Regions from separate parts of the Streptomyces sp. NPDC047028 genome, predicted to be linked through region 1. Evidence: riboswitches for the same ligand, from Rfam matches in the RefSeq annotation. Region 1 holds a riboswitch; each other region holds the start of a gene.

Region 1 (7,226 bases):
TCGAAGTCGGACAGGTCGGTGTGGCTGTAGCGGTCCTCCTCGCCGGTGATCTTGCTGGAGGCGACCTCGTTGAGCAGATCGGTGGCACCGTTGGCGAGCTGGGCCGGCTGGTAGGAGGTCTTGGCCACCAGCGTCTTGAGCCGGGCCACGTCGGCGTCGAGCTTGTCGGCGAGCGGGGCCGTGCCCTTCAGCGACTTGTCCTGCCACAGCGCCTTCTCCAGGCGGTGGAAGCCGGTCCACTTGGACTGGTCGGTGACGTCGTTGACGCGGGCGTCGATGTCCGGGTCGAGGTCGCCGAAGCTCTCCGCGACCGGTTCGACCTCCTCGTAGTAGTAACGGGCGGGCGCGAACGCCTGCTCGGCCTTCGCGATGTCGCCGGAGCGGACCGCGTCGGTGAACTTCTTCGTGGCCGGCACCAGCTTGTCGACCTCGCCGATGACATAGGTCTTGTAGCCGCTGACGGCCTGTTCCAGATCGGCCTTGACCGCGGGGTCCTGCGAGGCCTTGCCCGCCGATCCGCTGACCGTGAAGGCGGTCTTCTCCGTCTTGGCGTTCGGGCAGTACACCTGGTACTTGCCGCCGTCCAGGTGCAGCGAGAAGGTGCCGGACAGGCCCGGGGAGAGGTTCTCCTTCTCCCCCATGATGATGTCGTCGCGCAGCAGTTCGGCCTCGGAGACCTTGTTGGCGTGGGTGTTCTTCACCGTGAAGGTCACGGGCCCCGCGGCCACGGACTTCGGGGAGACGTGGCAGCCGTTGTCGTCGAGTTCGACGGAGACCTTGGCGGCGCCGGCGGGGGCACTGTCCGTCTTGTTCTTGGCGCATCCAGTGGCGACGAGTCCGGCGACGGCGAGCACACCGGTGACTCGCAGGACGCGTGGCGTGATGGATCTGTGCATGGGACAGTGCTCCCTCGAGCTAGAGGTGATTCAGAAGGACCCGGGGGTAGGGGGTCGTTCGGGGGAAAGGGGAAAGGGGAAAAGTGACCGGGGGTGGGGCGGACGGCCCCGCCGGACGGCCGGACCGTCAGGCGTGTCCGGTGATCTCGGCGGCCACGGGAGCGCCCTGGGCCGGGCGCCGGGAACCCCGGCGCGGCCAGGCGATGTAGGCGAACATCGGCACCGCGTACACCAGCCAGGCCGTCACTTCGGCGACGACCGGCCGCGGCTGCACGCCCAGCACGCCGGTGAGCAGGGAGGACAGCACGGTGCCCGGACGCACCAGCCAGTTCAGGTCCAGGGCCTGTGCCTGACCGGCGTTCAGCCACCCCGCCTCGTGGGCGGTGTGCATGACCGTCATCGTCAGTCCCGCCGCGACCAGGACCAGGACCAGACCGGTGATCTTGAAGAACCGGCCGAGGTTGAGGCGGACTCCGCCGCGGTAGATGCCGTATCCGACCACGACCGCGATCAGGATGCCGATCAGCGCACCGGTGGTGCCGCTCGCGACGCTGGTGCTGTTCTGGATGACGGAGATGAGGAACACCGCCGTCTCGAAGCCCTCCCGCAGCACCGCGAGGAAGGCCATGGCCACCAGGGCGCGCGCGGACCCCTGGGCCAGAGCGTGGGCGGTCTGGGTCTCCAGTTCCTTCTTCATGCCCCGGGCGTGCCGGTTCATCCAGAGGATCATGAAGGTGACCATGACGACGGCGAACGCGCCGATCACGGTCTCCAGCGCCTCCTGTTGGCGCTGCGGCAGTTCACGGGAGAGCGTGATCAGCCCGACCCCGATCAGCAGACAGAGAACGACCGCGGCCGCGACGCCGATCCACACCTGTCGCAGCGCGTCACGGCGGCCGCTGCTGCCCAGGAACGCCGCGATGATGCCGACGATGAGCGACGCCTCAAGGCCCTCTCTCAAGCCGATCACAAGAGTGGGGATCACGGGGACATTCCTTCCGGGCAGCGGTCGAACCGGTTCGAGATTAAGCCCCCCGCATACAAGCTAAGGTTAGCCTTACCTAAAGATATGGCAATGCGATGAACCTTCCGGCCCGAATGATGCGAGATCGCCCCCCCCCAGACACTCCATGAGGGTGTACGGCCTGGATAGAACTTAGGTTAGCCTCACCTTCATGAGCACCCTTCTGCTGGCCGCGGACACGGCCGGATACACGCTGCCCACCACCTGGCGAGCCCTGACCAAGACGGGCTACTTCCTCGGCCTGAGCGGGACCATCGGCGGCCTCGTCACCTATGCGACCACGGTCCGCCCCACGCTCAGGAGGACACCGGACACCGACGACGCCTCCCTGCTGCGTCACCGCTCGTCGGTCTGGTTCGCCTGGTCCGGCGTGGTTCTCCTGGTGGCCGGATACTTCCAGCTCGCCGCTCGGGTGGCCCGCAACGGCCGAGGAATGCCGTTCGGCCACGCCCTCGCGCCAAGACCCATATGGCAGTTCCTCAGAGCCCCCGCCGACGACGGCACCTGGATCGCACAGGGCACCCTCTTCCTGGTGCAGAACCTCGTCCTCCTGGCGACCGCGATCCTCCTCATGACCCTGTTCACACGCGCCGCCCGCCGCCGCGTCGACCCCGTGGCCCTCACCGCTCTGCCCCTCGCCCTCGCGGTGACACTGATCGGCGCGGTCCCGGCCACCGTCCCGCTCAAGGCCGACGAGGTGCTGGACCTGGTCCTGACCCAGACCCACATCATCAGCGGCACCGTCTGGCTCGGCGGCCTGGCCCTCCTCAGCGTCCTCGCCGGCGCCCGCCGCCGTCTGAGCCCGGACGCGGGCCTGCTCTGGGCCGACCTGTGGCGCCGCTTCAGCCTCGTCGCGATGATCTGCGTCGCCGCCGTCGTCGTCTCCGGCCTGTGGATGAGCTGGAAGCACGTCGGCGCCGTCAGCCAGTTGTGGACGACCGGCTACGGCCTCGCCCTGCTCGTGAAGATCAACCTCGTCCTCGGCATGGTCACCGCGGGCGCCTTCAACCAGTTCTGGCTCATGCCCCGCATGGCCCAGGCCCGCCGAACCGGCGAGAACGCCTCCCTGCTCCACCTGACACTCCGGCACTTCCCCAAGGTCGTCTGGGGAGAAGTCGCCCTCGGCCTGGCCGTCCTCGTCGTCGTCCCCTTCCTCAGCGGCTCCGCCCGCAAGGAAGCCGGCGGCGCCCCGGCCGAACCCTCCGCGGGCGTCTACACCGCGGGCCTGGCACTCGCCCTCGCCCTCGCCGTCTCCCTCTACGCCACGGCCCGCGCGTCCGACGCCCTCTCACGCCGGACACCCACTCCCGACCCCGCCTGACACACGGAGCCCTCGCACGATCGATCGCGGGCGGCACCCGACGCTCGTCCGGCATCATGCCTGCACCGGCAGGGCGAGAATCGCGGACAGCCGCCCTTGCGTGGATGCTACGTTCGCGGAACATCGACTCACGGCCATCGCCCCGGACCGGCGTACGTGCGTGCCGCTCGCGGGGCGGGCCAGCACGCCCATGACACCGACCGCAGGAGCAACCTCGTCGCCAGCCGCGTCACCCTCGTCTCGCCCGCCACGAGCCCGTCGCTGCGGCAGGCCCGCTTCTACGACGGCGACTCGGTCGACGGCATCGGGCGGCGGGCGCACATGCGGCGGCGGGATCACTGCCCATCCCCGCACATGTCATCGTGTCGCCGAGTGCGCGTTGCCGGGAGACGGCGGCCGCGTGCGGGCTTCGACGGCGTGGAGACACCGGAGCTGGGCGGCCTGGACGTGGGCCGCTGGCGAGGCCGCACCCTCGACGCGGTGGCAGCGGCCGAGCCGGAGACCCTGGGAGAAGCTGTGTCCACCAGTGCCCTGACCCACCACGTCCGCGTTCTCGCTGACCTGGGCGACCGTCACGACGAGATTCTCACGCCCGCCGCCCTGGACTTCCTGGGCCGCCTGGCCGCAGCCTTCGGCACCCGCCGGAACGACCTGATGAGAGAGCGCCGCCGGCAGGTCCTGCGCCTGGCATCGGGCTCCCCCCTCGACTTCCCGATCGTCACCACCGCCATCCGTGCCGACCCGTCCTGGCGAGTCGCACCACCGGCACCCGGGCTGACCGACCGCCGCGTCGAGATCACCGGCCCTCCGGACCGCCGGATGACGGTCAACGCCCTCAACTCCGGGGCCAAGGTCTGGATGGCCGACTTCGAGGACGCCACCGCACCCACCTGGAAGCCGTCGTGGAGAACACGGACGCCAAGACGGAGGTGTTCGCCGCTCTCGACGAGATCGTCGAGGATCCCGCCGCCGTCCTCGCCAGCAATACCTTGTCCCTCCCGATCATGCGGCTCGGCATGGCGACAAGCCGCGCGGACAGGGTCGTGGGACTGCACTTCTTCAACCCCGTCCCCGTGCTGCCCCTGGTCGAGGTCGTGACCTCGCTGCACACATCGGCCGACACGACCGCCGCGGTCGAGGACTTCGCGGCCCGCGTGCTCGGCAAAACCGTCATCCGGTCCCGGGACCGGGCCGGCTTCGTCGTCAACGCGCTGCTCATCCCCTACGTTCTGTCGGCGATCCGCATGGCGGAGTCCGGCTTCGCCACGGCCGCCGACATCGACACGGGCATGGAGCTGGGCTGCGCTCACCCGATGGGCCCACCGAGGCTCACTGATCTGATCGGGTTGGACACCGTCGCCTCGATCGCCGAATCGCTTGACGACGAGTTCAGGGAGCCGCTCTACGCTCCGCCGCCGCTGCTCCAGCGGATGGTGGAGGCGGGACTGCTCGGCAGGAAGACCGGCCGGGGGTTCCACAGCCACGACCGGGGCTGAGGACCTGGTAGGACGCGGGCTGAGGGGCCCGCACCGCCGCAGGGATGAAGGTCCCCACGCGGCGTGACAGGGGAAGGGCGGGAAGCGCGCGTGCGGCGGGCTTCCCACCCTGTGGACCGCACGGCGCGATGTGGGCCGCCTCACCGTCCAGATGACGGACGTCCCGCTCTCTTCTCTGACGTTGACCCCGTAGGCTGGCCGGTGCAGCTGGTTCGCCCCGTCCGCCAGGCGGGATGCGTCGTAAGAGGGAACCCGGTGGGAATCCGGGACTGCCCCGCAGCGGTGAGCGGGAACGACCGCCGTCATACGCACTGGGTCCGAGGAGGGCCTGGGAAGCGACGGCCAGTAGGTGTCTCGTACGACTTCGTACGACGAGGCGTGCCCGCGAGTCCGAAGACCTGCCAACTGCCCGTGTGCGAACCACTCGTGCGCGGACATCCCGGTGACCTCGAGGGCGGGTCGGCGAACACACCGAACGGACGGCCGTCGGCCGACACCGTCCGGCATGTTGTTCCTTCGCGCTCTCGTCCCCTCTCCGGGATCTCAGGGATTCATCTCGCGAAGGAGATCTCCGTGACCACCAAGCCCGCGGCAGCACGGGCCACCGTGTACGGCTACCCCCGCCAGGGACAGGGCCGGGAACTGAAGAAGGCGATCGAGGGCTACTGGAAGGGCCGCGTCACCGCTGACGCCCTCCGTGCCACCGCCGCCGACCTGCGCCGTACGAACTGGCAGCAGCTCTCCGAGGCCGGCATCCACGAGGTGCCCACCGGCGACTTCTCGTACTACGACCATGTCCTGGACACCAGCGTCATGGTCGGCGCGATCCCCGCACGCCATCGGGACGCGGTGGCCGCCGATCCGCTCGACGGCTACTTCGCCATGGCCCGCGGAACACAGGACGTCGCACCGCTGGAGATGACCAAGTGGTTCGACACCAACTACCACTACCTGGTCCCCGAACTCGGCCCCGACACCGTGTTCGCCGCCGACGCAACCAAGCAGGTCACCGAGCTCAAGGAAGCCCTGGCACTGGGACTCACCGCCCGGCCGGTGCTGGTCGGTCCGGTCACCTACCTCCTCCTGGCCAAGCCCGCACCCGGCGTACCGGCCGGCTTCGAGCCGCTCACCCTGCTGGACCGCCTGCTGCCGGTGTACGCCGAAGTCCTCGCCGACCTCCGCGCCGCGGGCGCAGCGTGGGCCCAGCTGGACGAGCCCGCCCTCGTCCAGGACCGCACCCCGGCCGAACTCAACGCCGTCACCCGCGCCTACCGTGACCTCGGCGCCCTCACCGACCGGCCCAAGCTGCTGGTCGCGTCCTACTTCGACCGGCTCGGCGATGCCCTGCCGGTACTCGCCAAAGCCCCGGTCGACGGCCTGGCCCTGGACTTCACCGAGGCCGCCGCCGCCAACCTGGACGACCTCGCCGCCGTCGGCGGCCTGCCCGGCAAGCGCCTGGTGGCCGGCGTCGTCAACGGCCGCAACATCTGGGTCAACGACCTGGCCACATCCCTGTCCACGCTGGGCACCCTGCTCGGACTGGCCGACCGCGTCGACGTCTCCGCATCCTGCTCCCTGCTGCACGTCCCGCTCGACGCCACCGCGGAACGGGACATCGAGCCGCAGATCCTGCGCTGGCTCGCCTTCGCAAAGCAGAAGACGCGCGAGGTCGTCACCCTCGCCAGGGGCCTCTCCCAGGGCACCGGCACGATCACCGCCGAACTGGCCGCCAACCGTGCCGACCTCGCCTCCCGAGCGGGCTCGCCCATCACCCACGACGAGGCCGTGCGCTCCCGCGCCGCCGCGGTCACCGACGCCGACGCCCGCCGCTCCCAGCCCTACGGCGAACGCACCGCGGCCCAGCGCGCCCACCTCCGCCTGCCCCTCCTCCCGACCACGACCATCGGGTCCTTCCCGCAGACCGGCGAGCTGCGCGCGGCACGCGCCGACCTGCGCGCCGGCCGCATCGACATGACCGGCTACGAGGAACGGATCAAGGCGGAGATCCACGAGGTGATCACCTTCCAGGAGAAGACCGGCCTGGACGTCCTCGTGCACGGCGAGGCCGAACGCAACGACATGGTCCAGTACTTCGCCGAGCAGCTCACCGGCTACCTCGCCACCCAGCACGGCTGGGTCCAGTCCTACGGCACCCGCTACGTCCGCCCACCGATCCTGGCCGGTGACATCTCCCGGCCGGAGCCGATGACCGTGCGCTGGACCGCGTACGCCCAGTGCCTCACCGACCGACCGGTCAAGGGCATGCTCACCGGCCCGGTCACCATGCTCGCCTGGTCCTTCGTCCGCGACGACCAGCCTCTCACCGACACCGCCCGCCAGCTCGCCCTCGCCCTGCGCGACGAGGTCAATGACCTGGAAGCGGACGGGACTTCGGTGATCCAGGTGGATGAACCCGCACTGCGTGAGACCCTCCCCCTGCGCGCCGCCGACCGGGCTGAGTACCTGGCCTGGGCGACCGAAGTCTTCCG
Region 2 (7,226 bases), on a different contig from region 1:
GCATGGCCCGTCATCGCACACCTTCCCGTCGCCGTCCCCGCCGCCGTCTCGGCGTGCTCGCGGTGACCACCTCCGCGCTCACCCTCCTCACCGCCGCCACGGCGACCGCGGTCCCGGCCTGGGGGCCGCCCGCCACGGTCGCGAGCCTGCCCCGGGGCCACGACGTCTCCTCTCACCAGCGCAACGTCGACTGGCCCGAGGCCCGCGCCAACGGATCCCGGTTCGTCTACATCAAGGCGACCGAGTCCACGACGTACCGCAACCCGTACTTCGCCGAGCAGTACGGCGGCGCGGGCGACGCGGGCGTGATCAAGGGCGCGTACCACTTCGCGCGCCCCGACCGGTCCTCGGGCGCCGCGCAGGCCGCCTTCTTCGTGCACAACGGCGGCGACTGGCAGGCCGACGGGCAGACCCTGCCGCCCGCGCTCGACATCGAGTACAACCCGTACGACCCGAAGCACGAGTGCTACGGGCTGAGCCACGGGCAGATGGTCGACTGGATCTGGTCCTTCAGCGACGAGATCAAGCGGGAGACCGGGCGCCGCCCGGTGATCTACACCACCACCCACTGGTGGGACACCTGCACCGGGCGCAGCACCTCCTTCGCCCGCTCGCACGCCCTGTGGATCGCCCGGCACGGCTCGCGGGGTCCGGGCACACTGCCCGCCGGCTGGGCGTACTGGACCTTCTGGCAGTACGACACCAAGGGCGGTCTGCCGGGCGACCAGAACCTCTTCAACGGCTCGCCGAGCCGGCTGCGGACCTTCGCGCGCGGGTGGTGACCGAGGGGCTCGCGGGGCCGGGGCACACACCGGCGCACCACGGAATCACAGGCGGAAGCACGGCCCCCCGTTACCGACATCGCGAGTCCCGGCCCAGTTCACCTTCCGTTCACTCAGATTGCCTACGTTCGACGAGCCAATGACGCTCGAACGATTGCCTGGGTAAATGGAAAGCTTCTCGCTGATCCTCGCGATTGTGGTCGTAACCGCACTTGCGTTCGATTTCACGAACGGTTTCCACGACACCGCCAACGCGATGGCCACCACCATCTCGACCGGTGCCCTCAAGCCCAAGGTCGCGGTCGGCATGTCCGCCGCACTGAACCTTGTAGGCGCTTTCCTCTCCGTGGAGGTCGCCAACACGATCTCCAAGGGTCTCGTCGATGAGAACGGCATCCGTCCCGAGGTCATCTTCGCCGCCCTGGTCGGCGCGATCCTCTGGAACCTGGTGACCTGGCTGGTGGGTCTCCCCTCCAGCTCCTCCCACGCCCTGATGGGCGGCCTGGTCGGCGCCACCGTCGCCTCCGCGGGCTTCGGTGCCGTCCACGGTGACGTGCTCGTCACCAAGGTGCTGCTCCCCGCGGTCGCCGCGCCGGTCGTGGCCGGCATCGCGGCGATGCTCGCCACCCGGCTCTCCTACGGCGTCGGCGGGAACGCCGGCGGCGAGGCCACCCGCAAGGGCTACCGCGCGGGCCAGATCGCCTCCGCCGGCCTGGTCTCCCTCGCCCACGGCACGAACGACGCGCAGAAGACGATGGGCATCATCACCCTCGCGCTCGTCGCGGGCGGTGCCCTCGCCCCCGGTTCCAACCCTCCCACCTGGGTGATCCTGTCCGCCGGCATGGCGATCGCGCTCGGCACCTACATCGGCGGCTGGCGGATCATCCGCACCATGGGCAAGGGCCTCACCGAACTGCAGCCGCAGCAGGGCTTCGCCGCCCAGACCAGCGCGGCCACGGCCATCCTGGCCTCCTCCCACCTCGGCTTCTCCCTCTCCACCACGCACGTCGTCTCCGGCTCGGTGATGGGCGCGGGCCTCGGCCGCAAGGGCGGTGTGGTCCGCTGGTCCACGGCGACCCGCATGGTCGTCGCCTGGGTGCTGACCCTGCCGGCCGCCGCACTGGTCGGGGCGCTCGCCGAGTCCGTGACGGACCTCGGGGACTGGGGCACCGGTGCCGTCGTCGTGTTCCTGGTCGCCTCCAGCGCCGCGATCTGGAAGCGGTCCCGCCGCGAGGTCGTCGACAGCTCCAACGTCAACGATGTCGACGCCGCCGAGGAGCCGGCCGGCGTGGTGACCACCGCCATCGCCATGGTGACCCCGCCCCCGGTGGGCCCGGTCCCCGCCGACCTGACGGCCACGATCCCGGCCCCCGCCGAGACCTCCGCACCGGTCGTCGCTCCGGCGGTGCCGCCGGCCGCCGCCGTCTGACCCGGTCATTCCGGACAACCAAGGAAACGACATGAAGATCGACTGGGCGGCCATCGGATCCGTCTTCGGCGTCAGCCTCGTGGTCACCGTGGGACTGGTGACCCTGTTCACCCTCGGCGTCACCGGCCTGGCCCGCCGCGAGCGGGCCGCGGCCGAGGGCAACTCCGCCGCGCTCGCCGTGACCGGCGCCTACGTCTGCTTCGCGGCCTGCGCGGCGGCGGTGGCGTACGGCCTCTACCTGATCGTCGGCAAGTCCTGACCAGGTCCTGACCGACCGTCTGGAAGGCCCCACCCGGCCGCATGCACCGGGGTGGGGCCTTTCGCATGTCCGAGGAGACACACCGCCGGTGTGGGGATCGGCACACTCTCCCCCCGCAGGTCAACGGCAAGTTGACGGCCGTTCCGGGGGCGTGGTGGACTGCCCGGGCCATGTACGGCGGCAGCAGAGGAAGCCGGTGTGAATCCGGCGCGGTCCCGCCACTGTCACCGGGGTAGCAATCCCCGGGAGCCAGGAACTCTCACCGCCGGTCTCGTCAACCCAGGGCGCGGACACCCTGAGTGAGGACATACCGCCATGCTCGGCTGCCGAACGAGGATTCTTCACCGGCCCTTCGCCGTGCCCGCGGCCGGCTGAGCCGATGGGTGCCGATCGCAGTTACGCGTACGGCGCCGCCGCCGGCCTCCTCGGTGACCTGCTCCTCGGCGACCCGCGCCGCGGGCACCCGGTCGCCGTGTTCGGACGGACGGCCGCGGCCGTGGAGAGCGCGTTGTGGCACGACCACCGGGGCTGGGGCGCGCTGCACACCGCCGTGTGCGCCGGAGGCGCCGTCGCCCTCGGGGCGCTCGCCACACACGCCGTACGCCGCTCCCCCGCCGCCTCCGCGGCCCTGACCGCGGCCGCAACCTGGGCGGTGGTCGGCGGCACGTCGCTCGCCCGGGAGGCGCGGACGATCGGCCGCGCCCTGGAGTCGGATGACGTGGAGGCGGCCCGCGCGCGGCTGCCGCACCTGTGCGGCCGGGACCCGCAGGCCCTGGACGCCGACGGGATCGCGCGGGCCGTGGTCGAGTCGGTCGCCGAGAACACCTCGGACGCGGTCGTGGGCGCCCTGGTGTGGGGAGCGGTCGGCGGAGTGCCGGGCCTGCTCGGCTTCCGGGCCGTCAACACGCTGGACGCGATGGTCGGTCACAAGTCCCCCCGCTTCCGCCGCTTCGGCTGGGCCTCCGCCCGCCTCGACGACCTCGCCGGCTGGCCGGGGGCACGCCTGACCGCCGTACTCGCCACGCTCGCCGGACCCGATCCGCGCGGTGCCGCACGCGCCTGGCGGGCGGACGCGCGCCGGCATCCGAGCCCCAACGCCGGGCCCGTCGAAGCCTCGTTCGCGGGCGCCCTCGGCGTGCGGCTGGGCGGCACCCTCTCCTACGGCGGCCGGGTCGAGCACCGCCCCGTGCTGAACGGCGACGCCGGACGCGCGGTCCGTGTCACCGACGTCGACCGGGCCGTACGGCTCTCCCGCCGGGTCGGCCTCCTCGCGCTCGGCGTGACCGTCGCCGGGCGCCTCCTCCTGAAGGGACGTGGGAAGTGAGCGGGGGTCTCCTCGTCGCCGGCACCACCTCCGACGCCGGCAAGAGCGTCGTGACGGCCGGGATCTGCCGGTGGCTGGTCCGCCAGGGCGTGAAAGTCGCGCCGTTCAAGGGGCAGAACATGTCCCTCAACTCGTTCGTGACCCGCGAGGGCGCGGAGATCGGGCGGGCCCAGGCCATGCAGGCCCAGGCGTGCCGTGTCGAGCCGACCGCGCTGATGAACCCCGTCCTGCTGAAGCCCGGCGGGGAGCGCAGCAGCCAGGTGGTGCTGCTCGGCAAGCCGGTCGGCGAGCTGAGCGCCCGCGGCTACCACGGGGGCAGGCAGCAGCAGTTGCTCGGCACCGTGCTGGACTGCCTGGCCGAGTTGCGGGGCACGTATGACGCGGTGATCTGTGAGGGGGCGGGCAGCCCGGCCGAGATCAATCTGCGGCGGACCGACATCGTCAACATGGGCATCGCGCGCGGCGCGCGGCTCCCCGTCCTCGTCGTCGGCGACATCGACCGGGGCGGCGTCTTCGCCTCCTTCTTCGGCACCGTGGCCCTGCTCTCCCCCGAGGACCAGGAACTGGTCGCCGGTTTCCTGGTGAACAAGTTCCGCGGCGACGTCAGCCTGCTCGAGCCGGGCCTGGACATGCTGCACGGGCTCACCGGGCGGCGCACCTACGGCGTCCTCCCGTACCGGCACGGCCTCGGCATCGACGAGGAGGACGGGCTGCGCGTGTCCCTGCGCGGCACGGTCCGGGAGTCGAACGTCGCCCCGCCGGTCGGCGAGGACGTGCTGCGGGTCGCCGTCTGCGCGGTCCCGCTGATGTCCAACTTCACCGACGTCGACGCCCTCGCCGCAGAACCCGGCGTCGTCGTCCGGTTCGTGGACCGGCCCGAGGAACTGGCCGACGCCGACCTGGTGGTGGTCCCGGGCACGCGCGGGACCGTGCGGGCGCTGGAGTGGCTGCGCGAGCGGGGACTCGCGGACACGCTCGTCCGACGGGCCGCCGAGGGGCGTCCGGTCCTCGGGATCTGCGGCGGCTTCCAGGTGCTCGGCGAGCACATCGAGGACGACGTCGAGTCCCGGGCGGGCGAGGTCGCCGGGCTCGGTGTGCTGCCCGTGCGGGTGCGGTTCGCCCGCGAGAAGACCCTGACCCGGCCGGTGGGCGAGGCCCTCGGCGAGCGGGTCGAGGGCTACGAGATCCACCACGGGATCGCCGAAGTGACCGGCGGTGACCCCTTCTTGGACGGCTGCCGGGTCGGCCAGACCTGGGGCACGCACTGGCACGGCTCGCTGGAGTCGGACGGCTTCCGGCGGGCCTTCCTGCGGGAGGTGGCGGCCGCCGCGGGCCGCCGCTTCGTGCCCGCGCCGGACACCTCGTTCGCCGCGCTGCGCGAGGAGCAGCTCGACCGGCTCGGCGACCTGATCGAACAGCACGCGGACACGGACGCGCTCTGGCGGCTCATCGAGTCGGGCGCGCCGCAAGGACTGCCCTTCATCCCACCGGGAGCGCCCGCATGAGCACAGTGTTGTTGTTGTCGACCGCCGACACCGATCTGCTGGCGGCCCGGGCCTCCGGCGCCGGCTACCGGATCGGCAATCCGACCCGCGTCGACGTCACCGGCGAACTGCCGGCGCTGATCGAGGGCGCGGACCTAGCGGTCGTACGGCTGCTCGGCGGCAAGCGGGCCTGGGAGGACGGGCTGGCCGCGCTGAAGGCGGCCGGCATCCCGACCGTGCTGCTGGGCGGCGAAACGGTCCCGGACGCCGAGCTGATGGCCGAGTCTTCCGTGCCGGCCGGTGTCGTCGCCGAGGCGCTGAGGTACCTGGTGGAGGGCGGCCCGGCGAACCTGCTGGAGCTGTCCCGGTTCCTGTCGGACACCGTGCTGCTGACCGGCGAGGGCTTCGAGGAGCCCCACAAGATGCCGGAGTACGGCCTCCACGGCTCGTACGCCGTGCGGGAGGGGCGCCCGACGGTCGGCGTGCTCTTCTACCGGGCGCACGAGCTGAGCGGCAACACCGGCTTCGTCGACACGCTGTGCGAGGCGATCGAGGCGCAGGGCGCCCACGCCCTGCCCGTGTACTGCGGTTCGCTGCGCGGCGCGGACGCCGGGCTGTACGAGCTGCTGGGCCGGGCCGACGCCCTGGTCGCCACCGTGCTCGCCGCCGGCGGCACCCACGCCTCGCAGGCCTCGGCCGGCGGCGACGAGGGGTCCTGGGACATCGGGGCGCTCGCGGACCTGGACATCCCCGTGCTGCAGGGGCTGTGTCTCACCTCCTCGCGCGACGCCTGGGACGCGTCCGACGCCGCCCTCTCCCCCATGGACGCGGCGATGCAGGTCGCGATCCCGGAGTTCGACGGACGGCTGATCACGGTCCCGTTCTCCTTCAAGGAGCAGGGCCCGGACGACGTGCCCGTGTACGTCGCCGACCCCGAGCGGGCGGCCCGCGTCGCCGGGATCGCCGTCCGGCACGCCCGGCTGAAGCACAAGCCGAACGCCGAGAAGAAGATCGCCCTCGTCTTCACCGCCTACCCGACGAAGCACTCCCGGGTCGGCAACGCGGTCGGCCTGGACACTCCCGCCTCGGCGGTCCGGGTGCTTAACGCCCTGCGCGAGTCCGGCTACTCGCTCACCGAATACCCCTCCGGCGGCGACGAGTTGATCCACCGCCTCATCGAAGCCGGCGGACACGACGTCGAATGGCTGACCGAGGACCAGTTGGCCGCCGCGCCCGCGCGGGTGCCGCTGGCCGACTACCGGGCCTGGTTCGAGCAGCTCGACCCGGAGCTGCGGGACGCGATGACCGAGGCGTGGGGCGAGCCGCCGGGCTCGCTGTACGTCGACGGCGACGACATCGTGCTGGCCTCCCTCCAGTTCGGGAACGTCGTCGTGATGATCCAGCCACCGCGCGGCTTCGGGGAGAACCCGATCGCGATCTACCACGACCCCGACATGCCTCCCTCCCACCACTACATGGCCGCCTACCGCTGGCTCGACAACAGCTTCGGCGCGGACGCGATCGTGCACATGGGCAAGCACGGCACGATGGAGTGGCTGCCCGGCAAGGGGCTCGGGCTGTCGGGCGGCTGCGCCCCGGACGCCGTGCTCGGCGACCTCCCTCTCATCTACCCGTTCATCGTCAACGACCCCGGCGAGGGCACCCAGGCCAAGCGGCGCGGGCACGCCACGGTCGTCGACCACCTCGTCCCGCCGATGGCCCGCGCCGACACCTACGGCGACCTCGCCAAACTGGAGCAACTCCTCGACGAGTACGCCCTGGTGAGCGACCTCGACCCGACGAAGGCACCGGCTGTGCGGGCGCAGATCTGGACGCTGGTGAAGGCGGCCGAGCTGCACCACGACCTGCATGTCGACGAGCAGCCGGGCGACGACGACTTCGACTCGTTCGTCATGCACATCGACGGCTACCTGTGTGAGATCAAGGA
Region 3 (7,226 bases), on a different contig from region 1:
GACGATGGACGTGGCCGCCGTCCGGGTCGGCACGGACGCCTTCGCCCTCACCAACGGCGGTCTGGGCGACGTACCGAACGACGCCACGCAGGCAGCCGTGCAACTGGGCGCACTGCGCCTGGCCGACGTGCGCAAGCAGGGCCGGGCCCAGGTCTGAACACCCTTGCGCCCCTTGCCGATCCAGCCGTCCGTCCCTAGGTTGAACGGCACCCCGCCCCTGCCCGACCGACCCCCCACCGCTGTTGCTGCGAGGTCCCCGTGCCCGAACGCACAAGCGCGAGCCCCCACTCCCGGCTCCGCGCCCTGAGCGCGACCCCCACCGCCCGAAGCGTCGCCGCCGCCGTCCTCACCATCGCCGCCCTGATCACCGCGGGCAACGCGATCCCGGCCCACGCGGCGGAACCGGCACCCTCCCTCACCGCCCCGGCCGCCGGGCACTGAGGCAGCAGTTCCCTCACTCCGACGCCGCGGGTGCCTCCAGGGTCCAGCGGTCCTCCACGCGGGCGAGGCGCCAGTAGGAGAGGGCGAGGGCCCAGACGACGACGAAGAGACCGACGATGATGTAGCCGACGCTGTCCAGGTTGAGGCCGGCGATCCAGGTGGTGACGGCGTCGCTCAGGGCGAACTTGTCGTGCAGGACGCCGACCAGTTCGATCGTGCCGATGAAGAAGGCGACCGCGATGGACAGGCCGGTGATGGTGAGGTTGTAGAACACCTTGCGGACGGGGTTGGAGAACGCCCACTGGTAGGCGAAGTTCATGAACGTGCCGTCCAGCGTGTCGAACAGGCTCATGCCGGCCGCGAAGAGGAGCGGCAGGCACAGCACCGCGTACCACGGCAGTCCCGCCGCCGCGCCCGAGCCGGCCATCACCATCAGCGTGACCTCGGTGGCCGTGTCGAAGCCGAGGCCGAACAGGAAGCCCAGCGGGTACATCTGGCCCGGCCGGGACACGGACCTGGTGAGCCGGCCCAGCAGCCGGTTCATGAACCCCCGGGAGTCCAGGTGCTGTTCGAGTTCCTTCTCGTCGTACGTCCCCGCCCGCATCGCGCGGAACACGCGCAGGATGCCGACCAGGGCGATCAGGTTGAGCGCGGCGATGAGATAGAGGAACGTGCCCGAGATCGTCGTACCGAGGAACCCGAGCACCCGGTGGGTGGCCGAGTGCTCGTCTGTCACCTTTCCGGCCAGCGAGGTGCCGCCCGCGATCAGCAGGGCGAGCAGCACGACCACGCTGGAGTGGCCGAGCGCGAACCAGAAGCCGACGGACACCGGCCGCTTGCCGTCGGCCATCAGCTTGCGGGTGGTGTTGTCGATCGCGGCGATGTGGTCGGCGTCGAAGGCGTGCCGCATGCCGAGGGTGTAGGCGGTGACGCCGAGGCCGATGCCGAAGACCTCGTGGCCGACCTTGTAGTGCTGCGGGGCGACCAGCAGGAACAGCACGCCGAACGCGACGACGTGCAGGGCGGCGATCACGGCCAGCAGCCCCGCCGTGCGGTAGGTGTCCTCCCGCCGCCACTTGAAGGTGTTCGGCCCGGGGGCGTCCGGTCCGGTCGAGCTCGGCCTCACGGCCGTACTGCGGGCAGGGTCGGGCAAGGTCATCCGGTTCACGCTCCAGCACCTCGTGGATCACTTCGTGAGCTGCCGTGGCCGGTCTCCTGGCTGACGGGTCGCGCGTTCGCCGTCCCTGCCTTCCCGGTCGTACGACCAGTGGCCCGGCGGGTGCCGGACGGGACGAGAACTCCCCGATCACAGTGGCGAGGGCCGCGTCGGCATGGACCCCTGAGGGGCCGTCACCGACTTCCCGAACACCACGGCGTGCCTACGGTAGAGGTGCGGGCGGGTGCCTGCATAGCTGCATACCTGGGCAGGTATTCAAGATCACATCGCGGCCTGCGAAGATGTCGGCATGCATCTCGTGCCTGCCGACCGAGCGGACCGTCGCACCATCGACGGTCACCGGGTGTGCGAGGCGATCGCCGCCATCGGCGACGCGGGCCACGTACGCACCTGGGCCGACCGCTTCTCCCTGCTCGCAGACCCCAACCGGCTGGCCCTCCTGCTCGCCCTGCACCGCACGGGCCCGCTCGCCGTCTCCGACCTCGCCATCGCCACCGGCATGAACGACCCCGCCGTCTCCCAGGCCCTCCGCCTGCTGCGCGCCGCCGGCGCGGTAACGGGCGAGAAGGAGGGCCGCGTGGTCCGCTACCGCTTGGTCGACGAGGAGATCGCAGCGGTACTCCAACACTGCTGAACCCGCCTGCCCGCCGCCCACCAAGGCCCCCTCCCGCCCCACCGAGTCGTCCGCCGGGGGTTCCTTCCGTCCCGCCGGGTCGTCCGTCGGGGGTTCCTTCCGTCCCTGCGGGTCGTCCGCGGGGGGTTCCTTCCGTCCCACCGGGTCGACCACCAAGGGTCCCTCCCGCCCCTGCGGGTCGTCCGCGGGGGGTTCCTTCCGTCCCACCGGGTCGACCACCAAGGGTCCCTCCGCCCCACCGAGTCGGCCGTCCGGGGCCCCCTCCGGGCCACCGAGTCGGGCCTCGGCGGTTACTTCTCGATCCAGCGAGTCGGGTGGTGGGTGGGCGAGGCCGGGGGGTTCGGGGGCGGAGCCCCCTGAGGGGCCCAGCGCGGCGCCGCCGCACGAGCACCAACCCGGCCCAGTGTCACCGCGCCCCAACCCCAATGTTCCCTTTCCGGGCAATGTGGACAGAGTCCAGGTATGGCAGACCTCTCCCCCCGCAACCCCGACTGGTGGCGCCAGGCAGTCATCTACCAGATCTACCCCCGCAGCTTCGCCGACGCCGACGGCGACGGACTCGGCGACCTCAACGGCATCACCGCCCATCTCGACCACCTCGCCACCCTCGGCGTCGACGCCCTCTGGCTCAGCCCCTTCTACCCCTCCGAACTCGCCGACGGCGGCTACGACGTCGCCGACCACCGTGACGTCGACCCCCGCCTCGGCACCCTCGACGACTTCGACGCCCTCGCCGCCGAGGCCCACCGCCTCGGCCTGAAGGTCGTCGTCGACCTCGTCCCCAACCACACCTCGCACCAGCACGCCTGGTTCCAGGAGGCCCTGCGCTCCGCCCCCGGCTCCCCCGCCCGCGACCGCTACGTCTTCCGCCCCGGCCGCGGCCCGCACGGCGAACTCCCGCCCACCGACTGGCAGTCCGTGTTCGGCGGCACCGCCTGGCGCCGTGTCCCCGACGGCGAGTGGTACCTCCACCTCTTCGCCCCCGAGCAGCCCGACCTCAACTGGGCCAACGAGGAGGTGCGCGCCGACTTCCGCACCACGCTCCGCTTCTGGTCCGACCGCGGCGTGGACGGCTTCCGCGTCGACGTCGCCCACGGCCTCGCCAAGGACCTCACCGAGCCACTCCGCGACACCGGCGACATCGGCGCCACCGGCGAGGACGCCCTGCCCCGGGTCCCGCCCGGCACCCACCCCCACTGGGACCGGGACGAGGTCCACGAGATCTACCGCGACTGGCGCCGCGTCTTCGACTCCTACACCCCGCCCCGCACCGCCGTCGCCGAGGCCTGGGTACCGGACGCCCGCCGCGCCCTGTACGCCCGCCCCGACGAACTCGGCCAGGCCTTCAACTTCGAGTACCTGCAAGCCGGCTGGGACGCGGACGAACTGCGCGAGGTCATCGGCGGCTCCCTCGCCACCGCCCGCGCCGCCGGCGCCTCGGCGACCTGGGTGCTGTCCAACCACGACGTCGTCCGGCACGCCACCCGCCTGATGCTCCCGCCCGGCACCGACCCCGACGCCTGGCTGCTGTCCGGCGGTCACGCGCCGGCCGTCGACCAGGAGGCCGGCCTGCGCCGGGCCCGCGCGGCCACGCTGCTGATGCTGGCGCTGCCGGGATCGTCGTACGTCTACCAGGGCGAGGAACTCGGCCTGCCCGAGGTCGCCGACCTGCCCACCGAGGTCCTCCAGGACCCCATCTGGGAGCAGACCGGCCACGTCCGCAAGGGCCGCGACGGCTGCCGGGTGCCCCTGCCGTGGACGACGACCGGACCGTCGTACGGCTTCGGGACCGGGGCCTCCTGGCTGCCGCAGCCGGCGTCGTTCGCGTCGTACGCCGTCGAGGCACAGGCCGGTACCGAGGGCTCCACGCTGGAGCTGTACCGCACCGCCCTGCGCCTGCGCCGCAAGCTGCTCCAGGGCGAGTCGCTGACCTGGACGCCCGGGGCGCCGGCCGGGGTCCTGGACTTCGCCCGCACCGAGGCCTGGCGCTGCGTCACCAACCTCACCGCCGCGCCCGTGCCCCTGCCCCCGGGCGAGGTCCTGCTGGCCAGCACCCCGCTCCCGGAGGCGGGACTCCTCCCGCCGGACACCACCGTGTGGCTGGACTAACCCGCCGTCGGGGCCGGCCCCGGCGCGTTGCCCCGGTCCTTGCTGTCCCCGCTGTCGGTGATGCCGTTCAGGTCCAGCGGCGTGGACGTCGCGTTCGGCGGCGGGGTGAGGATCACCTCGGGCTGGCCGGCGGGCGGGGGCGGCGGCGTCAGGTCGGCCTGGGGCAGCTTCGGCGGGGTCGTCTGCTGGAAGAGGGTCTGGTCGAAGTCGATCAGGCCCGTCCTCTCCATCACCGTGATGTGGTCGAGCACGGTGTCGTTGGCCTGGTCGGCCAGCGCCCGCACCAGCGAGTTCTTGGTGGTGGAGCGGATCTTCGCGATCGTGTTGAAGATAGAGCCGTGCGTCATCCGCAGCGTGTTGGCGAAGTCGACGTCGAACTGTCTGCCCTGGTCGGACTTGAGCGTCTGCACGAAGCCCTCCTGCTGGGGGCTCGCCACGTTGGGCAGCGTGATGTTCAGCATCGGCGCGATCTTGCGGCAGGAGGCGTCCAGCGCCGCGTGCCCGTCGATCAGGTGCCGGCTCGCGGTGACCACCCCCTTGGTGGTGCCCTTCTGCAGCCCCAGCTGCCCCACCGGGTACTCCCACAGCCCCGCCGCCCGCACCTTCACCACGAAGTCCCGGTCGCCCTCGGTCAGCGGCCCCCACTGGGTGTTGGCGATGATCCGGGTGGACTGGCTGGTCACCTGGTTCAGGCCGAGCATGCCGGGATAGACGAGCGCGGCGAGGGTGAGGGCCATCGCACCCCCCACGAAAATGGTTCCCGTCGCGTTCCGCGAAAAGCGCACCGTGCCTCCTGCCCGGCCATGGATCCGCCCGGCGGGCGGTGAGGACACACAGCAGTACGGACGCGGGAGCCGTTCGTATCTGTCGCGCACCGAAAAATCCGGGAGCTTCCCGCGCCCCTCCGGCGACCTGGGCGGATCGCCCGTAACGCCTGCCTTGCCCGGCCCTCGGTTGGGCAAAGATTGACCATCCGCAGGGAGAGTTGACCATTCCCCGGCCGAACCCAGGACGAACCCCGCCCTAAGTTCGGCCGTATGCCCGCTCAACCCCCGCCCAGGATGCCCGCCGCGCTGCCCGTCCTGCCCTACCGCAAGCCCACCAAGGGCCGCGACTACTGGGTGCTGGACGACGTCCTGCCCGACGTGGACGCCGTACGGGAGCGGTGCCTGGCCAAGGACGACTGGGTCAAGGGGTACCCGTACACCTCGGAGACCTGGCCGGGCCTGCGCGCCATGCCCGGCCTGGAACCGGCGGAACTGGCCCGCATCGAGCGGCTGGTGAGGAAGGCGACCGGGGCGAAGGAGCTGTGGGTGCAGCAGGCGCCCGGCGGCGGCACCCTCAACCACAACTGCGTCCAGGTCGTCGGCGAGGGCGAGAGCGAGCCGCGCCCGCACACCGACTCGCGCGCGCTGTGCCGGTACGCGGCCGTGCTGTACCTGAACCCGGCCGTCCCCAAGGACTGCGGCACCAGCTTCTTCCGCCAGTCCCTGCCCGGCGGCCGGCTCGGCGGCAACGTCGTCCAGGCCCCGCACAACAACCTCGTCGAGGCCCTCGGCACCCGCTTCGTGGCGCCGAACGCTTTCGAGGAGGACGTCCGCGTCCCCCACAAGTACAACCGCCTCCTCCTCTACAACGCCAACCTCGTGCACAGCGCGACGGGCTACTCCGGTACGACGCTGGAGGAGAAGCGGATGACGGCGGTCTTCTTCTGGATGGCCTGACGGTGCGGTGACCTGGCCGGAGCCGCGGTGCTCTGGCAGGTTGCTCCCATGGACCACGACGGCACGGACCACGAGGACGCGGGCCACGAGGACGCGGATCACGAGGACGCGGACCACGACGGCACGGACCCGTACTTCTCCCACCGGCGGCTGCTGTTCGCGACCGCCTACCGCATGCTCGGGAGCGTGACGGACACCGAGGACGTCCTCCAGGACACCTGGCTCACCTGGCACGCCGCCGACCGCACCACCGTCCGCAGTCCCCGCGCCTACCTGGTCCGCACGGTCACCAACCTCTGCCTCAACCGCCTCACCTCCGCGCGCGCCACCCGCGAGCACTACGTCGGACCCTGGCTCCCCGAACCCCTCCTGGCCTCCCCCGACGCTGCCGAGGAGACGGAGCTGGCGGACAGCGTGTCGACGGCGATGCTGGTCGTCCTGGAGACGCTCGCCCCGGTCGAACGGGCGGTGTTCGTGCTCCGCGAGGTCTTCGGCTTCTCCCACGCGGAGATCGCCGGCTTCCTGGACCGCCCCGAGCCCGCCGTCCGGCAGATCGCCCACCGGGCCCGCTCCCACGTGCGCTCCCGCCGCCCCCGCTACGACACCGACCCCGGGCGGCGCGCCGCCGTCACCGACCGCTTCATCGAGGCGTGCGCCGGCGGCGACCTCAACGCGGTGCTGGAACTCCTCGCCCCCGACGTCACCGTCTGGGCCGACGGCGGCGGCAAGGTCAGCGCCGCCCGCCGGCCCGTCCACGGCCCCGACCACGTGGCGCGCTGGATCCTCGGCATCCTGACCAAGCCGCAGATGACCGGCGTCGCCTTCGAACCCGCCCGGATCAACGGCGAACCGTCCCTCCTCCTCACCGCCTCCGGCACCCCGGCAGGAGCCCTCACCTACGACCTCACGGAGGCGGGCATCACCAACATCCGCCTCCAGGTCAACCCGGACAAACTGCGCGGCCTGCGGCCGTCGGGGCTGTCGTAGCCGTACCTCTCGGCCGGGTCACGTGGCCCCGGCGCACCGCCGTACGCCAGGATGATCACGTGAATGACCAGATAGCGCAGTCCCTCTTCCGGCCCACCCGCTCGGCCGGGCGGATGGCCGTCGGCACCCTGCTGCTCGCCGGACTCGGCTACCT
Region 4 (7,226 bases), on a different contig from region 1:
CCGAGCCCGCACCCTGGGCGCGTACGTACCCCACCCCCGGAGCCCGCTCCCGCGCGCTCGCCGCGTACGGCGAGGACGTCCTCGGCTTCACCCCCCTGGACACCATCGAGCTGGACCTCCCGGCCGTGGGCCTCAGGGGTATCGCCTGCGTGCTGCCCGAGGCGGTACCCGCCGGCCGGCGCCACGGGCACCGCGTGCACGTCAAGGGCATGCTGCTGTCCGAGCAGGCCGAGGAGATCCTGCCCGAGTGGGCGTTCTTCGTCCGCTGCGTCGTCGACGCCGAGAGCCTGCGCCCGACGGCGTCCCGCGAGTCCCTGTACGAGGACGACACCCTCGCGGCCGTCCGCGACGCCCTCGCCGAGCGGCTGCGCGCGTGGATCGCCCGTACCGCCGCCAGCGACCCGGACCTGCTCGCCCGGTTCCTGCACGCCCACCACCTGGCCGTGAAGTCGCTCGCCGTGCACGACGACGAGATCCTGCGGATGCTGCTGCCCTGGCTGCCGTTCGAGACCACCGACGGGCACTGCACCCTCGACGAGTTCGCCCGCACCCACCGCACCGTGCTCGTCACCTCCAGCGTGGAGGAGTTCCGGCAGGTCGCCGCGATCGCCTCGGCCGCCGGGCTCGGCGTCGTCAACGGCGGCTACACCTACGACCGTGAACTGGTCCACCGGCTCCCGGAGATCAGGCCCGAGGCCACCGTCGCCGACCTCGACCCGGCGACCCTCACCGCGCACCTCGACCCCGTCGACCGGGAGACGGAACTGGCCGCCGCGGCCTACCTCGCCCAGGCGCGCGACGCCCTCGCCGTCTTCGACTGCGACGTCGCCCTGCGCACCTTCCAGCCCGCCTCCGCACCCGCCCTCCTGGTCGACAGCCGCGAGGCCCGGCACGAGCGCACCCGCTCCCAGCTCGCCCGCGAGCAGGAGGGCGGCCTCTGGGGCGACATCCTCGGCGCCCTGCGCCAGGAGGCACCCCGCGCCCAGCTGATCCTCAACCAGCTCAACCCGCTGGTCCGCACCGCCGTCGCCATCGACGAGCCCGAACTGGCCCGGACCAGCGCCGAAGCCCTCTACGGGCAGGCCGCGCTGCTGTCCCGGCGCCCCCTCAGGCCCGCCGAGTCGAGCCTCATCAACCGCTCCTTCCTCGACCTCCTCGCCCACGCCCTCCGCAAGGACAGCTGACGATGCCCACCGCACCCCATCCGCAGAGCTCGGACGAGCTGTACCAGGCGCTCCAGGAGAACGACCGGCGCCCCTACGGCCGTACCCGCACCGTCACCGCCGAGGAACTCGCCGAGGCCGCCGAGCAGTTCGCCGAGCCCCGCCCGCTCGTGCACGCACTCCTCGAACTGCAGGAGGCGTACACCTACGGCTCCGAGCCCCGGAAGTCACCCGTCGTCTTCGCCCGGTTGCTCACCCTCTTCGACGAGCAGCCCGACGTCTTCGACGAGCGGCTGCGCCACACCCTGTTCTGGCGGTTCAAGTGGGTCGCCAGCGCCCTGCGCGCGCTGCCCGAGATCCCGCTGGCCAGCCTGCGCCAGTGGCTGACGGAGATGCGCGACCGGTACGAGAGGGCCGGGCTCGGCCTCCAGCCCTACTACGGGCAGGCGTACCAGCTCGCCGCCCACGTGGGCGAGGACACCGCCCTCGCCTACGAGCTGTGGGCGGGCCGCGCCCGTACCCGGCTCAGCGACTGCGAGGCCTGCGAGACCTGCGAACGCGCCCTCCACCACCTCGCGGCCGGCGACGACCGACGCGCGCTGGACACCTGGGAGCCCGTCCTCGCCGGCAAGGAGTCCTGCCAGGAGGAACCCGCCCGCTCCGTGTCGTACGCGCTGCTGCCCCTGCTGCGCACCGGCCGCGCCGACCGCGCCCGCGAACTGCACCTGGCCGGCTACCGCGCCTGCCGCCGCAACCCCTCGATGCCCGGAGAGGTCGGCCGGCACCTGGAGTTCTGCGCGCTGACCGGCAACGAGGCACGCGGCCTGGAACTGCTCGCCGAGAACCGCAACCTGTTCGAGGAGGTCGACTCGCCGCGCGACCTGCTGGACTTCCTCACCGGCGTCGAGGTCCTCCTCCAGCGCGTCGAAACCCTCGGCCACGGCCACCTGCCCGCCGCCGGCTACCCGGGCCGCGCCTGGACGGTGTCCGCCCTGCGCGTCGAGGTGCACGGCCGCGCCGACGACCTCGCCGCCCGCTTCGACGGCCGCAACGGCACCACCGCCCACGCCGACCGCCGCCGGGAACGCCTCGACCGCGCCCCCCTCCTGGACGCCCTGGAACTGACCCTGCGCACCCGCGCCCTCGACGACGTCACCCCGGACGTCACGGCCGCCCCGCTCGCCGCGCCCACCGCCCGCACGGCAGCCGCCGTACCCGAGGCACTGCCCGAACTCGTCCTCCGCGCCCGCGCCCTGGACGCCGGGGGACACCCGGACGCCACGGCCTGCTGGGCGCGGCTGCGCACACTCCTCGCCGCCGCCGACTACACCCACCCCGACGACCCGGCCGTCGGCCCGCTCGCCCGGCTCCGCGCGGACCTGCTGGCCGACGAGGCGAGCCGGGCCGGCGAGAAGGACGAGTTCGCCGCGGCGGCTGCGCTCCAGGAGCAGGCCGCCGCCCGGTACGACGAGGCCGGCGCGACCGGTGACGCGGCGGTCGCCCGCGCCTGCGCCGCGTTCGCCGCCGCCGAGCTCACCGGGCAGGGCCCCGGCACGGACGAGGAGAAGGCCGCCGCGCTCACCGAGGCCCACGCGGCCGTCACCCGCCTCCAGGAGGAGACGCCGGACCTGGCCCCGTACCAGGAGGCCCGGCTGCTGCGGCTCCGGGCGACCGCGCTCGGCCTGCGCCTGCAGACCACGCGGAGCGAGGAGCACATCGCGTCGGCCCGCGCCGAGGTGGACGCGCTGCACGCGTTCGCCACCCGGCACGACATCGCCGGCCAGATCTCCGGCGCCCTGATGCTGCGGGCCGGCACGCACGCCATCTCCGGCGACCTGCCCGCCGCCGTCACCGAGATCGACGCCCTCCTCGACCGGCTCAGGGCCGACGGCCCCGGCTGGCACCTGCCCCGCACCCTCGGACTGCGCGCCCGCTTCCAGCTCGGCCTCCACGACGCCGAGGCCGCGCACGCCGACCTGACCGAGAGTCTCCGCCTCGCCGCCGACTGGCCGGCCGACGCCGTCGGCGCCGCCCGCCTCCACGCCGGCCTGGCCGAGGCCGCGATGCGCCTGGGCCGCCCCGACGAGGCGCTGCGCCACCTGACGCGCTCGGCCGAACTGGACCTGCGCCACGGCAGCCGTACGGACGCGTTCTGCGCCTACAGCAACGCGGCCCAGCTCACCCTGGACCTCGGCCGCGTCGAGGACTGCATCGCGCTGCTCGACTCCCTCCTCGCCGAACCCGACGTCACCGCGGGAGAAGTGGACGACCGGCTCGTCGCCCAACTGCGCCTGATCCGCGCCCGGGCCCTGCACGAGGGCGAGGACCTCAAGGCCGCCACGGCGGAGTTCGTCGTCCTCGCCGCGGAGTCGGCCGCCTGGGACGACGATCCCGGCAGCCACGCCATGATCGCCGCGGAGACGGCCGTACTCCTCGGCGAATCCGGCGAGTTCGGCCGGGCCCGCGAGGCCGCCGACCAGGCTATCGCCGCCCACGCCGAGGCCCCGCGCTACGAGCAGCTCAGCAACTGCCTGCGGGAACTCGCCCGCCTCCAGGCCCAGCGGGAGGGAGCCGACGGCCTGACCGACGCCCTCGCGTACCTCGCCCACGCCGGCCGGGTCGCCGACGAGGCCCGCGAGGCCGGGTACGAGGCTCGCGGCCGCTCCCTGGACACCGCGCTGGCCTACGAGCACGGACGGGTCAACGCCTACGCCGGCGCCTACGAAGACGCTCTCACCGCCCTGGAGAAGGCCCTCACCCTGCTCGGCGAGCCCGGACCGGACGAGGAGCGGGCCGGGGAGTGGGCCGAGTGCGTCCGCCTCGCCGGCGCGGTCGAGGGCGTCTACCTGGAACGCCCGGCCCCCGCCCTCACCCGCCTCGACGCGGCCATCTCCCGCCTGACCGCCCTCGGCCACACCGAGCAAACCGAACCACTGACCTCCCTGGCGGCCCGCCTGCGCGACGAGGAGTGAGGGCGCCGATCGCTGACACGGCGGGGGGGGGAGCCGCTGAACCGGCCCGGCGGAGTCCGCGATCCGGTCGGGCGGGGCCGCTGATCCGGCCGAGCCGTCCGGTACACCGGCCGAGCCGTCCCGTACACCGGCCGGATGCGGGGTCCGCCCCTCCCGGTGAGATGATGACCGGTGACAACAGGCGACGGCGGTCCGAGGAAGCCGGTGGGAATCCGGCGCGGTCCCGCCACTGTGACCGGTGAGCGAGTTCCGGCAGGCCACCGCCCCGACCGGGGTGGGAAGGCGGGGTGAGCGGCGACCCGGGAGCCAGGAGACTCACGCGGTCGCCTCCTCGACCGACCCCGGGGCGGATCTCCCCGGGAGGGGAGTGGTGTGCCGTGCCGGAGAAGCCGTGGGAAGAGCCGCCGGGCGGGGCCGCGGAGGTGGGTCAACCGGTGCCGTGCCGGGTCGTCGTGTGCCGGGACTGCTGCTGCGGGAGCCCCAAGGTGACCGGGGTGGACCACGCCGCTCAGACCGCGCGGCTGCGGGCGGCGGTGCCGGTGCGCGTCTCCGACTGCCTCGACGTGTGCGACCAGGCCAACGTCATGGTCGTACAGCCCTCCGCGACGGGCCGGGCCGCCGGCGCGCGGCCGGTCTGGCTCGGTCTCGTCAACGACCCGGACGCGACCGAGGACATCGTCACCTGGGTGCGGGCCGGCGGCCCGGGCGTGGCACCCCTGCCGGACATCCTCGACCTGTACACCTTCACCCCGCCGCGCCGCACGCTGAACCCCTGAGACTCACGCGACTGCCCGCGCGTCCACCACATCCTGGAAGGAACCGACGAGATCATGCGTGTCATCGTGGCCCGGAACCTGACGGAGGTGTCTTGATGAGCGCCGCCGAGGAACCCGTCCTGTTCCGCACCACCGGCCGGGTCGCCCGCATCACCCTCAACCGGCCGAGGGCCCTCAACGCCCTCGACCACGAGATGGTCCGACGCGTAGACGCGGCGCTGACCGCGTGGGAACACGACCCGGCCGTGGCGGCCGTGGTCGTCACGGGTGCGGGGGAGCGCGCCCTGTGCGCGGGCGGCGACATCCGTGCCGTGCACGACGACGCCCGCGACGGCGACGGCGCCGCCTCGGCGGCGTTCTGGCGCGACGAGTACCACCTCAACGCCCGCATCGCCCGCTACCCCAAGCCGTACGTGGCCGTCATGGACGGGATCGTGATGGGCGGCGGGGTCGGCATCTCCGCGCACGGCAGCGTCCGGGTCGTCACCGAACGGTCGCGGATCGCCATGCCGGAAACCGGCATCGGCTTCGTCCCGGACGTCGGCGGCACCCACCTGCTCGCCCTGGCCCCCGGCGAACTCGGTACGCACCTGGCGCTGACGGGCGAGCAGATCGGCGCCGCCGACGCCCTGCTCTGCGGTCTCGCCGACCACTACCTGCCGTCCACCGCCCTGGACGCCTTCCTGGACGACCTCGCCGACAGTCCCGTACCCGACGCACTGGCCGGCCGCGTGCAGCCGCCGCCGCGAGGGGAGTTGGCGGGCCGGCGCGAGTGGATCGACGCCTGCTACGCCGCCGGCACGGTCGAGGAGATCGTCGGCCGGCTCCTCGCGTACGACGACCCGGCCGCGAAGGAAGCCGCCGAAACCCTGCTCACCCGGTCACCCACGTCCCTCAAGGTCACCCTCGCCGCCCTGCGCCGCGCCCGGGGTCTCGGCTCGCTGGAGCGCGTCCTCGACCAGGAGTACCGCGTCTCCTGCGCCGCACTGCGCAGCCCCGACCTGGTGGAGGGCATCCGCGCCCAGATCATCGACAAGGACCGGAACCCGCGCTGGTCGCCGCCCACCCTGGCCGAGGTGACCGACGCGGACGTCGAACGCTTCTTCGCTCCGCTGGGCGAGCACGAACTCGGCCTCGCAGAACCCGGCTAGCCGATGGGGCGGATATGGCCGGCGGGCGGGTTCTCGCCCGCCGGGCCGCGCCTTAGACTGCGACCGCTCCGAAAGCTGACGATCTTCTGGAGGGTGTGCAGGACATGAACCGAGTTCTCATGACCGCGTTGGCGACAGCGGCGTTGGTCGCGTCCGGGGGCGGCACCACCGCCTCCGCCTCCGCTTCCGACGCCCCGCCGCGCACCACGCACGGTCCCTGCCAGTACACCCAGACCCCGGACGAGCCAGCGGCGCGCCCCGTCCCCCTGCCGCCGGACCCCCGGCACACCCCCGCGCACGGCACGGTCGGCGTGGCCGTCCCGACCAGCCAGGGCCCGCTCCCGCTGCGTCTGGACCGTGCGGAGGCACCGTGCACGGTCCAGAGCTTCCTGCACCTGGCACGGCACCGGTTCTACGACCGTACGGTGTGCCACCGGCTGACGGCGTACCCGACGCTGAAGGTCCTGCAGTGCGGCGACCCGACCGGCACCGGTGAGGGCGGTCCGGGATACAAGTACAAGGACGAACTGCCGGTGGACCTGCCGCCGGCACCGAGCGACCCGACCGGCGTCCGCCGCCTCTACGGCCGCGGCCTGCTGGCGATGGCCAACGCGGGTCCGGACACGAACGGTTCGCAGTTCTTCGTCGTCTACGGCGACTCCTCGCTGCGCCCGGACTACACGGTCTTCGGCACCGTCGGCGCCGCCGGCCTGAAGACGCTCGACAAGATCGCCGCCGGCGGTGTCGAACCGACCGCCGACGACCCGGCGCCCGTCGACGGCACGCCCGTCCTGCGGACCGAACTGCTCAGGGTCCGCCAGTCCCACAGGCACTGACGACGCAAGGCGCGGCCGGGCCGGGGGACTCGGCCCGGCCGCGCGGTCGCGACGCGGACCGTACGGCGCTACTTCGTCGTGCCGTTCGCGGAGAACGCGACCGCTTTCGCCAGCGATCCGATCGTCTCCTCCATCTCGCGGACGGTACGGCGCAGTCGCACCAGTTCCTCGCGCTCGGCCGTGCTCAGCGCGCCCGCCGGGCCCTCGCCCCGCTCCGCCGCCAGTTCCTCCGCGATCGCCGCCGCGAACGCGTCCACGTCGGCCTCGGTGGTGTCGAAGGAGGTCATCCAGCGGACCTCGCCGGCCCGCTCGTCCCAGGTGTAGAAGC

What was found. A riboswitch is a leader RNA that binds a small molecule or an ion and turns the genes downstream of it on or off. The one in region 1 is predicted to bind cobalamin.
Region 2: linked by a shared signal. The riboswitch ahead of ABZ854_RS10305 (cobalamin biosynthesis protein) and the one ahead of metE (5-methyltetrahydropteroyltriglutamate--homocysteine S-methyltransferase) in region 1 are both predicted to bind cobalamin.
Region 3: linked by a shared signal. The riboswitch ahead of ABZ854_RS06190 (HoxN/HupN/NixA family nickel/cobalt transporter) and the one ahead of metE (5-methyltetrahydropteroyltriglutamate--homocysteine S-methyltransferase) in region 1 are both predicted to bind cobalamin.
Region 4: linked by a shared signal. The riboswitch ahead of ABZ854_RS07855 ((2Fe-2S) ferredoxin domain-containing protein) and the one ahead of metE (5-methyltetrahydropteroyltriglutamate--homocysteine S-methyltransferase) in region 1 are both predicted to bind cobalamin.

The regions. Positions count from the first base shown of each region.
Region 1 covers NZ_JBEYVS010000057.1:25,986-33,211, forward strand. Annotated here, with positions in the region: gene efeO (iron uptake system protein EfeO) at 1-896, opposite strand, end outside; gene efeU (iron uptake transporter permease EfeU) at 1,024-1,881, opposite strand; gene ABZ854_RS33200 (CopD family protein) at 2,072-3,241, shown strand; gene ABZ854_RS33205 (hypothetical protein) at 3,599-3,817, opposite strand; partial or broken gene ABZ854_RS33210 (malate synthase A) at 3,758-4,135, shown strand; partial or broken gene ABZ854_RS33215 (3-hydroxybutyryl-CoA dehydrogenase) at 4,132-4,737, shown strand; cobalamin riboswitch at 4,929-5,158, shown strand; gene metE (5-methyltetrahydropteroyltriglutamate--homocysteine S-methyltransferase) at 5,311-7,226, shown strand, end outside.
Region 2 covers NZ_JBEYVS010000008.1:152,507-159,732, reverse strand. Annotated here, with positions in the region: gene ABZ854_RS10320 (lysozyme) at 3-782, shown strand; gene ABZ854_RS10315 (inorganic phosphate transporter) at 949-2,211, shown strand; gene ABZ854_RS10310 (hypothetical protein) at 2,243-2,470, shown strand; cobalamin riboswitch at 2,608-2,750, shown strand; gene ABZ854_RS10305 (cobalamin biosynthesis protein) at 2,850-3,794, shown strand; gene ABZ854_RS10300 (cobyric acid synthase) at 3,791-5,299, shown strand; gene cobN (cobaltochelatase subunit CobN) at 5,296-7,226, shown strand, end outside.
Region 3 covers NZ_JBEYVS010000004.1:234,975-242,200, forward strand. Annotated here, with positions in the region: gene ABZ854_RS06180 (hypothetical protein) at 1-157, shown strand, start outside; gene ABZ854_RS06185 (hypothetical protein) at 259-441, shown strand; gene ABZ854_RS06190 (HoxN/HupN/NixA family nickel/cobalt transporter) at 455-1,567, opposite strand; cobalamin riboswitch at 1,629-1,829, opposite strand; gene ABZ854_RS06195 (metalloregulator ArsR/SmtB family transcription factor) at 1,908-2,252, shown strand; gene ABZ854_RS06200 (glycoside hydrolase family 13 protein) at 2,715-4,361, shown strand; gene ABZ854_RS06205 (DUF4142 domain-containing protein) at 4,358-5,098, opposite strand; gene ABZ854_RS06210 (DUF6445 family protein) at 5,399-6,085, shown strand; gene sigJ (RNA polymerase sigma factor SigJ) at 6,260-7,072, shown strand; gene ABZ854_RS06220 (DUF4328 domain-containing protein) at 7,132-7,226, shown strand, end outside.
Region 4 covers NZ_JBEYVS010000006.1:76,402-83,627, forward strand. Annotated here, with positions in the region: gene ABZ854_RS07845 (HSP90 family protein) at 1-1,184, shown strand, start outside; gene ABZ854_RS07850 (hypothetical protein) at 1,187-4,135, shown strand; cobalamin riboswitch at 4,330-4,452, shown strand; gene ABZ854_RS07855 ((2Fe-2S) ferredoxin domain-containing protein) at 4,513-4,911, shown strand; gene ABZ854_RS07860 (enoyl-CoA hydratase/isomerase family protein) at 5,007-6,062, shown strand; gene ABZ854_RS07865 (peptidylprolyl isomerase) at 6,167-6,898, shown strand; gene ABZ854_RS07870 (low specificity L-threonine aldolase) at 6,967-7,226, opposite strand, start outside.